One region of the Mycolicibacterium fortuitum subsp. fortuitum genome, then DNA from elsewhere that is predicted to be linked to it. Evidence: predicted binding sites of a transcription regulator. Region 1 holds the regulator's gene; each other region holds the start of a gene.
What was found. The regulator LexA, encoded in region 1, represses DNA repair genes until DNA is damaged. The targets are predictions, from matches to a motif close to CGAACANNTGTTCG.
Positions count from the first base shown of each region.

Region 2: MFTT_RS13960 (HNH endonuclease signature motif containing protein) is a predicted target of LexA. The motif match lies at 1,284-1,297, and genes of this name have one in related genera.
Region 3: MFTT_RS08430 (error-prone DNA polymerase) is a predicted target of LexA. The motif match lies at 956-969, and genes of this name have one in related genera.

Region 1 covers NZ_AP025518.1:2,666,307-2,668,575, forward strand. Annotated here, with positions in the region: gene MFTT_RS13010 (LGFP repeat-containing protein) at 1-1,009, shown strand, start outside; gene lexA (transcriptional repressor LexA) at 1,060-1,782, opposite strand; gene MFTT_RS13020 (LysM peptidoglycan-binding domain-containing protein) at 2,026-2,269, shown strand, end outside.
Region 2 covers NZ_AP025518.1:2,852,223-2,854,491, forward strand. Annotated here, with positions in the region: gene MFTT_RS13960 (HNH endonuclease signature motif containing protein) at 1-1,279, opposite strand, end outside; gene MFTT_RS13965 (GntR family transcriptional regulator) at 1,568-2,269, shown strand, end outside.
Region 3 covers NZ_AP025518.1:1,756,866-1,759,134, forward strand. Annotated here, with positions in the region: gene MFTT_RS08425 (hypothetical protein) at 1-840, opposite strand, end outside; gene MFTT_RS08430 (error-prone DNA polymerase) at 983-2,269, shown strand, end outside.

The DNA of each region.
Region 1 (2,269 bases):
GATCGCGGTGATCCCCGTGGTGTTGCTCGCGGCGCTGATCGTGGGGGCGGCGCTGTGGCACCGACGCCGCGCCGGGGACGACGACGATTTCGACCATGATCCGTTCGAGGATGACTACGACGACGGATCCGGGGATTCCCGGTACGACGGTGGCCCGCACTACGACTCACGCGGCTACGACCACGATGAGTACCGGGATGACCGCGGCGCCGAGGTGCCGAGCGGCTACGGGACCGGCGCCGCCTATGGCGGTGACGCCGCGACGGCGCGGTTCGCCGGACAGGGTGAGGAACCCGCGGCCGCGGCTTCCCCCTACGACGGTCCGACCGACATCGCGATGCCGGTCAGTCAGTGGGCCGCCCCGCACGGATCGCCCGCCGGTTACGGGCGACCGGGCGAGGAGGATGAACCGCCCGAGGACTCTGCTCAGCTGATCGGCCAGGACCGGGGCTTCGACAGCTATGACGACGATGACTTCGACGACGACTATGAAGATGACGACTTCGAGGACGATGACTTCGATGAGGACGAGGACCTCAAAACCATCGACGCCGACTTCGAGGAAGTCGCAGAGGGTGACGAGGTCGACGACTTCGAGGCGGAGCTCGAGGACCAGGACCTGGCGGATACCGGGGCAATGACCCGTCCACCCGGCGGGGTGGGTGAGGCGCAGGGGTTCGCGGGCCTCGGCGGGCTGGCGGTGCCGGGCGATCAGGACAACGTGGATACCGCGCCGACCCGCATCATCACCGAGGCGGAGGCCTACAGCCACGAGACTCACAGCGGGCGCCACGCCGCCATCGAGCTCGACGAGATACCCAGTGCCACAGCCATTCATCTGCCGCTGGAGGATCCGAACCGCGCCCCAGAGGGCTACCCGATCAAGGCCGACACCAAGTCCGGCCGGTACTGGGCACCCGACAGCAGCGAGTACGACGACGCGGTAGCCGAGATCTGGTTCGCCAGTGAGGAGTTCGCCCGCACCAACGGATTCGTGCGGGCGGACTGAACGGCCGGACCCGGCCACCATTGTGTGCCGGGGCGGCCGGCCCGCGGTCGTCAGATCTTGCGGATCACGGTGACGACCTTGCCGAGCACCGCAGCGTCGTTGCCCGGGATCGGGTCGTATGCCGGGTTGTGCGGCATCAGCCAGACCTGACCGCGGGTCCGCTTGAACGTCTTGACGGTGGCTTCACCGTCGATCATGGCCGCGACGATGTCACCGTTGTCGGCCACACTCTGCTGACGTACCACGACCCAGTCCCCGTCGCAGATAGCGGCATCGACCATCGAGTCGCCCACGACCTTGAGCAGGAACAGCGAGCCTTCGCCGACCAGCTCGCGAGGTAGCGGGAAGACGTCTTCGACGGCCTGCTCGGCCAGGATCGGCCCACCTGCGGCGATACGACCGAGCACAGGCACGAAGGTGGGCTCGGGCAGCGCATCGGAGCCGGCCACATCGGTGGACACCAACGTGGCCGCCGACGGATCATCGGCGGCGCGAACATCGACCGCGCGCGGACGGTTGGGGTCGCGGCGCAGGTAGCCCTTGCGCTCGAGGGTGCGCAGCTGATGGGCGACCGATGAGGTCGAGGTCAACCCGACCGCATCGCCGATCTCGCGAATGCTGGGGGGGTAACCGCGACTGGTCACCGATGCGCGGATCACGTCCAGGATGGTCCGTTGCCGGTCGGTGAGGCCGCCCTCGGCCCTGCGTGGGCCCGCGCCGTCCGATCCGGCCGGGCTGTCGGTGCTGCCGTCCTTGCTGCGGTCGTCGCTCATGAGGCCGAATGTAGTCGCTGATCGAACATTAATCAAACATGTGTTCGACGCGTGTTGCGCCCGTGTCCGCTGGTGGGGCGGTTGCGGAGGGCTCAGGGTCGGCCGCTGTCGGTTGACGGCCCGAACTTGTCGGTGCCTTGTTCTATCGTTTGGCAACAGTTCGATCACATGTTCTATCTATCGAACACTTGAGCGAGTATGTTCGAACACAAGAGCGAAACCGTCCCACCGAAAGGCAGTCAGATGGCGATCATCGATATCCCCGCCGATAGCCGCTCCCGCGCTGTTCGGGCCATGCCGCAGTCCTCGCCGCAGCGCGTCCGCGTCCGGGGCGGTGCCGGCGCAGCGGGATACGCCGGCACGGGCCACACTCGGGGCAGTGCCACCTTCGGCACCGCCGCCGCAAGGCCGGTGCGCCGAGTCCGGCGGCCCGCGCCGTCCCGGCCCGCGGGCGGTGCGGTTCGGTATCGCGGAACCGGCGTGCTGA
Region 2 (2,269 bases), 190 kb from region 1:
CGGGCCCGCAGCTCAGTGCGAGGTCTGGGGCGTCGGTGTGGCCGCCGTGTTGCCAATCGGCCTTGGCGTGGTGGACCTGGCAGTGGTCGGCCGGTGCGGTGCAGCCGGGCCGGGTGCAGCCTCGGTCGCGGTTGTAGAGCAGCAGTCGTTGGGCTTTGGTGGCCAACCGTTTGGTGCGGGCCATGTAGAGCGGTTCGGCGGTGTAGTGGTCGTAGACGATCAGGTAATGGAAGCTGTGTGATGCCAACCTGATGAGGTCTTTCATCGGCATTCGGATACCCGAACCGGTGACCGCGATGCCGGCGCCGGCCTCCAGTTCGGCCAGGGTAGTGGAGACCACCACCGTGACCGGGAGACCGCCGTGCCGGCCCAGCCGTTTGGACATGAGTAGTTCGCGCAGGGCCACTTTGAGCGCGTCGTGGTTGCGTTGGGCCTGGGTTCGGGTGTCACGGTCGGCGGCGGCCTGCTGGTCTTGCTGTGCTTGGGAGGCCCCGGCCTCAGGAGGGTCGGGAGCATCGAGGGGGTTGGGTGACGGGTTGTGCAGTGGCTCAGGGTCGGTGGGGTTGTTAATGCCCGGTGCGCCCCACACACCGGTGACCGTGGTCAGGTAGGCAGCGGCCTCGGGGTCCAACCAGCCCTGCACATGCACCAACCCGTCGGCGTCTTGTTTGCCGATCCGCAGCCCGCGCAGGTGGGCCGCGACGTCGGGGCTGTCGCCGTCCTGGTTGAGCAGATACAGCAGTTTGTCGGCGGCGGCTTTGAGTGCTTCGGGGGTGTCGCGGGTCGCCGCGGCGACCAGATCAGATTCGATCTGTGCGAGTTCGGCTGTGCTGACGTAGTTTTCGGCTTTCTCCACCGTGGCGCGGATGATCGTGATGTGTTCGGTGTTGATCGATCCGGACCTCAGCGCGTCGGCGCATGCGGGCAGCGCCGGCGCCAGTACCTCGCCGGTGAGGCTGTATCGCGGTCCTAGGTTCTCGGCTGCGGCGACGCGGCGGGAGGCTTCCTTGCGGCTGATGCGCATCCGGGTGGCAAGAACATCGGTCCAGGATTTGCCGCCGATCTCGTGCGGGGTGGCACGGGCCATCAGTGCCGACTGGATGCGGTGATCGATCATCGCCTGCGTGCGGGCATGCTGCTCACGCTCGGACTGCAGCGCCAATAACTCCGCAGTGTCGAACGCGGTGAAATCAATGTCGGCGAGCGTCGCGGTCACGGTCACGTGGCCCGCCAGCGCGGCCTCCAACGCCTCCCGGTTGTGCGCCAGCCCGACTCCCATGATTCGAACACTAGTTCGATATACCGACAAGAATCCGCGGTTTGGGGCCGGTGTGGCCACAGTGACCAAAGTTCTTTCGCCCGCCCCGGTGATCGCGTAATCGGACCTGGGCGACGTTTCGATCATCGCGATTTGTAAATTCTCGTCGGCGCCGAGGTGGCGCAATGCGAGCCGGGGCGACGGTTTCGCCAGGTACGCAACGTCGGGCGGCGGCGCAATCAGTTAACCTGCGCAGACGGCAGATTCGCCGCGCTGCGGCAGCCACGAATCGCCCCTTACCTTGAGTGCGTGTCGTCGCAGCCCGAAGCCCATCCCGTATCGCTGCCGAGTCGCCGCGCGCGTGCCGATCAGGCCCGCCAGGTGGCCGACGTGCTGCGCCACCAGATCTACGAGGGCATCTATGACCGGGCGCTGCCGGCGGAGGCGGAGTTGGCCGCCGAGTTCTTCGTCTCCCGCAACACCATCCGCGAAGCGCTGGCCGTCCTCAAGAACGAGGGCCTGATCGATCGTGGCACCAAGGTGGGCACCCACGTAGCGGCCAGAAAATACGACCACGGCCTGGACGCGCTGGTGGGCTTGAAGGAGACGTTCAAGGACTACGGCGACGTCCGCAACGAAGTCCGGGCCGTGCAGCGGCTGTCCGCCCCACCGGCGGTGGCCCGCAAACTGGGCCTCGAACCGGGCACGCAGGTGGTCTTCATCGAGCGCCTGCGCTATCTCGCCGATCTGCCGGTATCGCTGGACCTGACCTATCTGGCTCCCGATATCGGTGAGCAGGTGATCGGTCATGCGCTGGAGAGCAACGACATCTTCGCGCTCATCGAACGGGTCAGCGGACGCCGGCTGGGCGGGGCAAGTCTTGCCCTGGAGGCGGTTTCGACCGACCCGCACACCGCCGCGATGCTGCAGGTGCCGGCCGGTTCGGCCCTGTTGATGTCGGAACGGCTGACCAGCCTGGACGACGGCACGCCCGTCGACCTGGAGTACATC
Region 3 (2,269 bases), 910 kb from region 1:
GCCGTAGTAGATGAACGATCCCGGCGGCGTGGTCTTGATCAACTCGTTGATGATCGTCTGGCGGGCGTCGAGGGCTTCCGGCCCACTTCCGACAGCAGGGGCCAGGTTCGTCACGATCTTGCCGATCGGAATGACGGCGTTGACCCACGGAATCATCTGGCTGCCCCGATAGATCTGCTCGGTGGCCTCGCGCACGAGCGGGTCGAACTCGTTGGGCGACGCCTCCATCAGTGCATTCCGCAGGTTCATGATGGCGTCAGGGATGTCGGTCGGCTCCGGATCGTCGGGCCGGAACGGATTGGGGTTCCATGCCTGACTGCCGTCAGTGGTGTCGGCCTGGGTCTGCGCCGCGGCGAGCTTCGGCGCCGCAACGGTCTTGCTCTCCGGCTGTGTCACTGAGTCCGGTTCGGGAGCCGCCGCCTGCTTCGGCGTGAACAGACCCTTGAGCTTGGTGACCTGTTCGGCCTCGAACTCCTCGGCGCTGGGCTTGGGCTTGGGTTTGGCGGCTACCGGCTTGGCGGCCTTGGCGGCGTCGGTGACCTTGGCGGCCGTTTTCTCGATCTTGCCGGTCTGCTTCTCGAGGTTGTCTCTGACGGCATCCTTGACCTTGGACAGAGGCCTGGGGCGTTGGACCTCGCCGGCCTTGACCCCGTTGGTCTTGGCCGCACTGCGCTTGGGCCCGGCCTTGGTGTGCTGTGAGGTGCTGCTCGTCGACCCCTTGGCCGCGCCGTCGGTCGAATCGGCGTGGGCGGTGCCTTGGCCGGCCACGGCAATCGCCGCCCCTACTCCCGCCGCTACCGCGACACCACCGATGTAGCCGACGTACTTCGTTGAGGCCATGCCCGTCCTTTCACAGCAGATCCCCAGCCCACGGGCATCGTAGAAGGCGGCGGCGTGATCGGCATCACGAGGTGGCCGGTCCAGTCGCTGCGGATGGGCCACCCCGACCGAATATAGAACGCATGTTCGATACACTGGTCGGGTGGGTTGGCACAACGGGCCGCCGAGCTGGTCGGAAATGGAGCGGGTGCTTACCGGCAAGCCGCGCCGTTCCGGCCTGCCGTTGGAGCCCGTCGGTGACGGCGGGGACAGTCCGGCCTGGTCGCGTAAACGCGGGAGCTATCAGCCGCCCGAGGTTTCCCGCACGCCCGGCTCGGTGCCGTATGCCGAGCTGCATGCGCACAGCGCCTACAGCTTCCTCGATGGTGCGAGCACGCCGGAAGAGTTGGTCGAGGAGGCGGCCCGGCTGAATCTGCGGGCGATCGCGCTGACCGACCACGACGGGCTCTACGGCGTGGTCCGGTTCGCCGAGGCGGCTCGGGAGTTGGATGTGGCCACGGTGTTCGGTGCCGAGCTGTCGCTGGGGAACGTTCCCCGCACCGAAGACCCCGACCCGCCCGGTCCCCATCTGCTGGTGCTGGCCCGCGGGCCGGAAGGCTACCGACGGTTGTCCCGCGAGATCGCCAAGGCACACCTGGCCGGTGGGGAGAAGGGTAAACCTCGTTATGACTTCGACGGGCTCACCGAGGCCGCCGGCGGGCACTGGCATATCCTCACCGGTTGCCGTAAAGGGCATGTCCGTCAAGCACTCTCGGAAGATGGTCCGGAAGCGGCAGCTGCTGCACTGGCCGACCTGGTGGACCGCTTCGGGGCCGGGCGGGTCAGCGTCGAGCTCACCCATCACGGCCATCCGTGTGACGATGAACGCAATGCCGCCCTGGCCGGTCTGGCGCGGCGGTTCGGTCTGCCGCTGGTGGCCACCACCGGGGCGCACTTCGCCGCCCCTGACCGAGGCCGGTTGGCCATGGCGATGGCGGCGATCCGGGCCCGCAACTCGATGGACACCGCGGCTGGATGGTTGGCGCCGCTCGGCGGGTCCCATCTGCGCTCGGGAGAGGAGATGGCCTGGCTGTTCGGCACCGAGATCGTATCGGCCGCAGCCGATCTGGGAGAGCAGTGTGCTTTCGGCCTGGCACTCATCGCCCCGCAGCTGCCACCATTCGACGTTCCGGCCGGGCATACCGAAGACAGTTGGCTGCGGCATCTGGTCATGGCGGGAGCGGCCGAGCGGTACGGCCCGGTCTGCGACGCCGAGAAGGCCTATGCGCAGATAGAACACGAACTGCGGATCATCGAGCAGCTGAAGTTCCCGGGTTACTTCTTGGTGGTGCACGACATCACCCGGTTCTGCCGCGACAACGACATCCTGTGCCAGGGTAGGGGTTCGGCGGCCAACTCGGCGGTCTGCTATGCGCTCAAGGTCACCAAC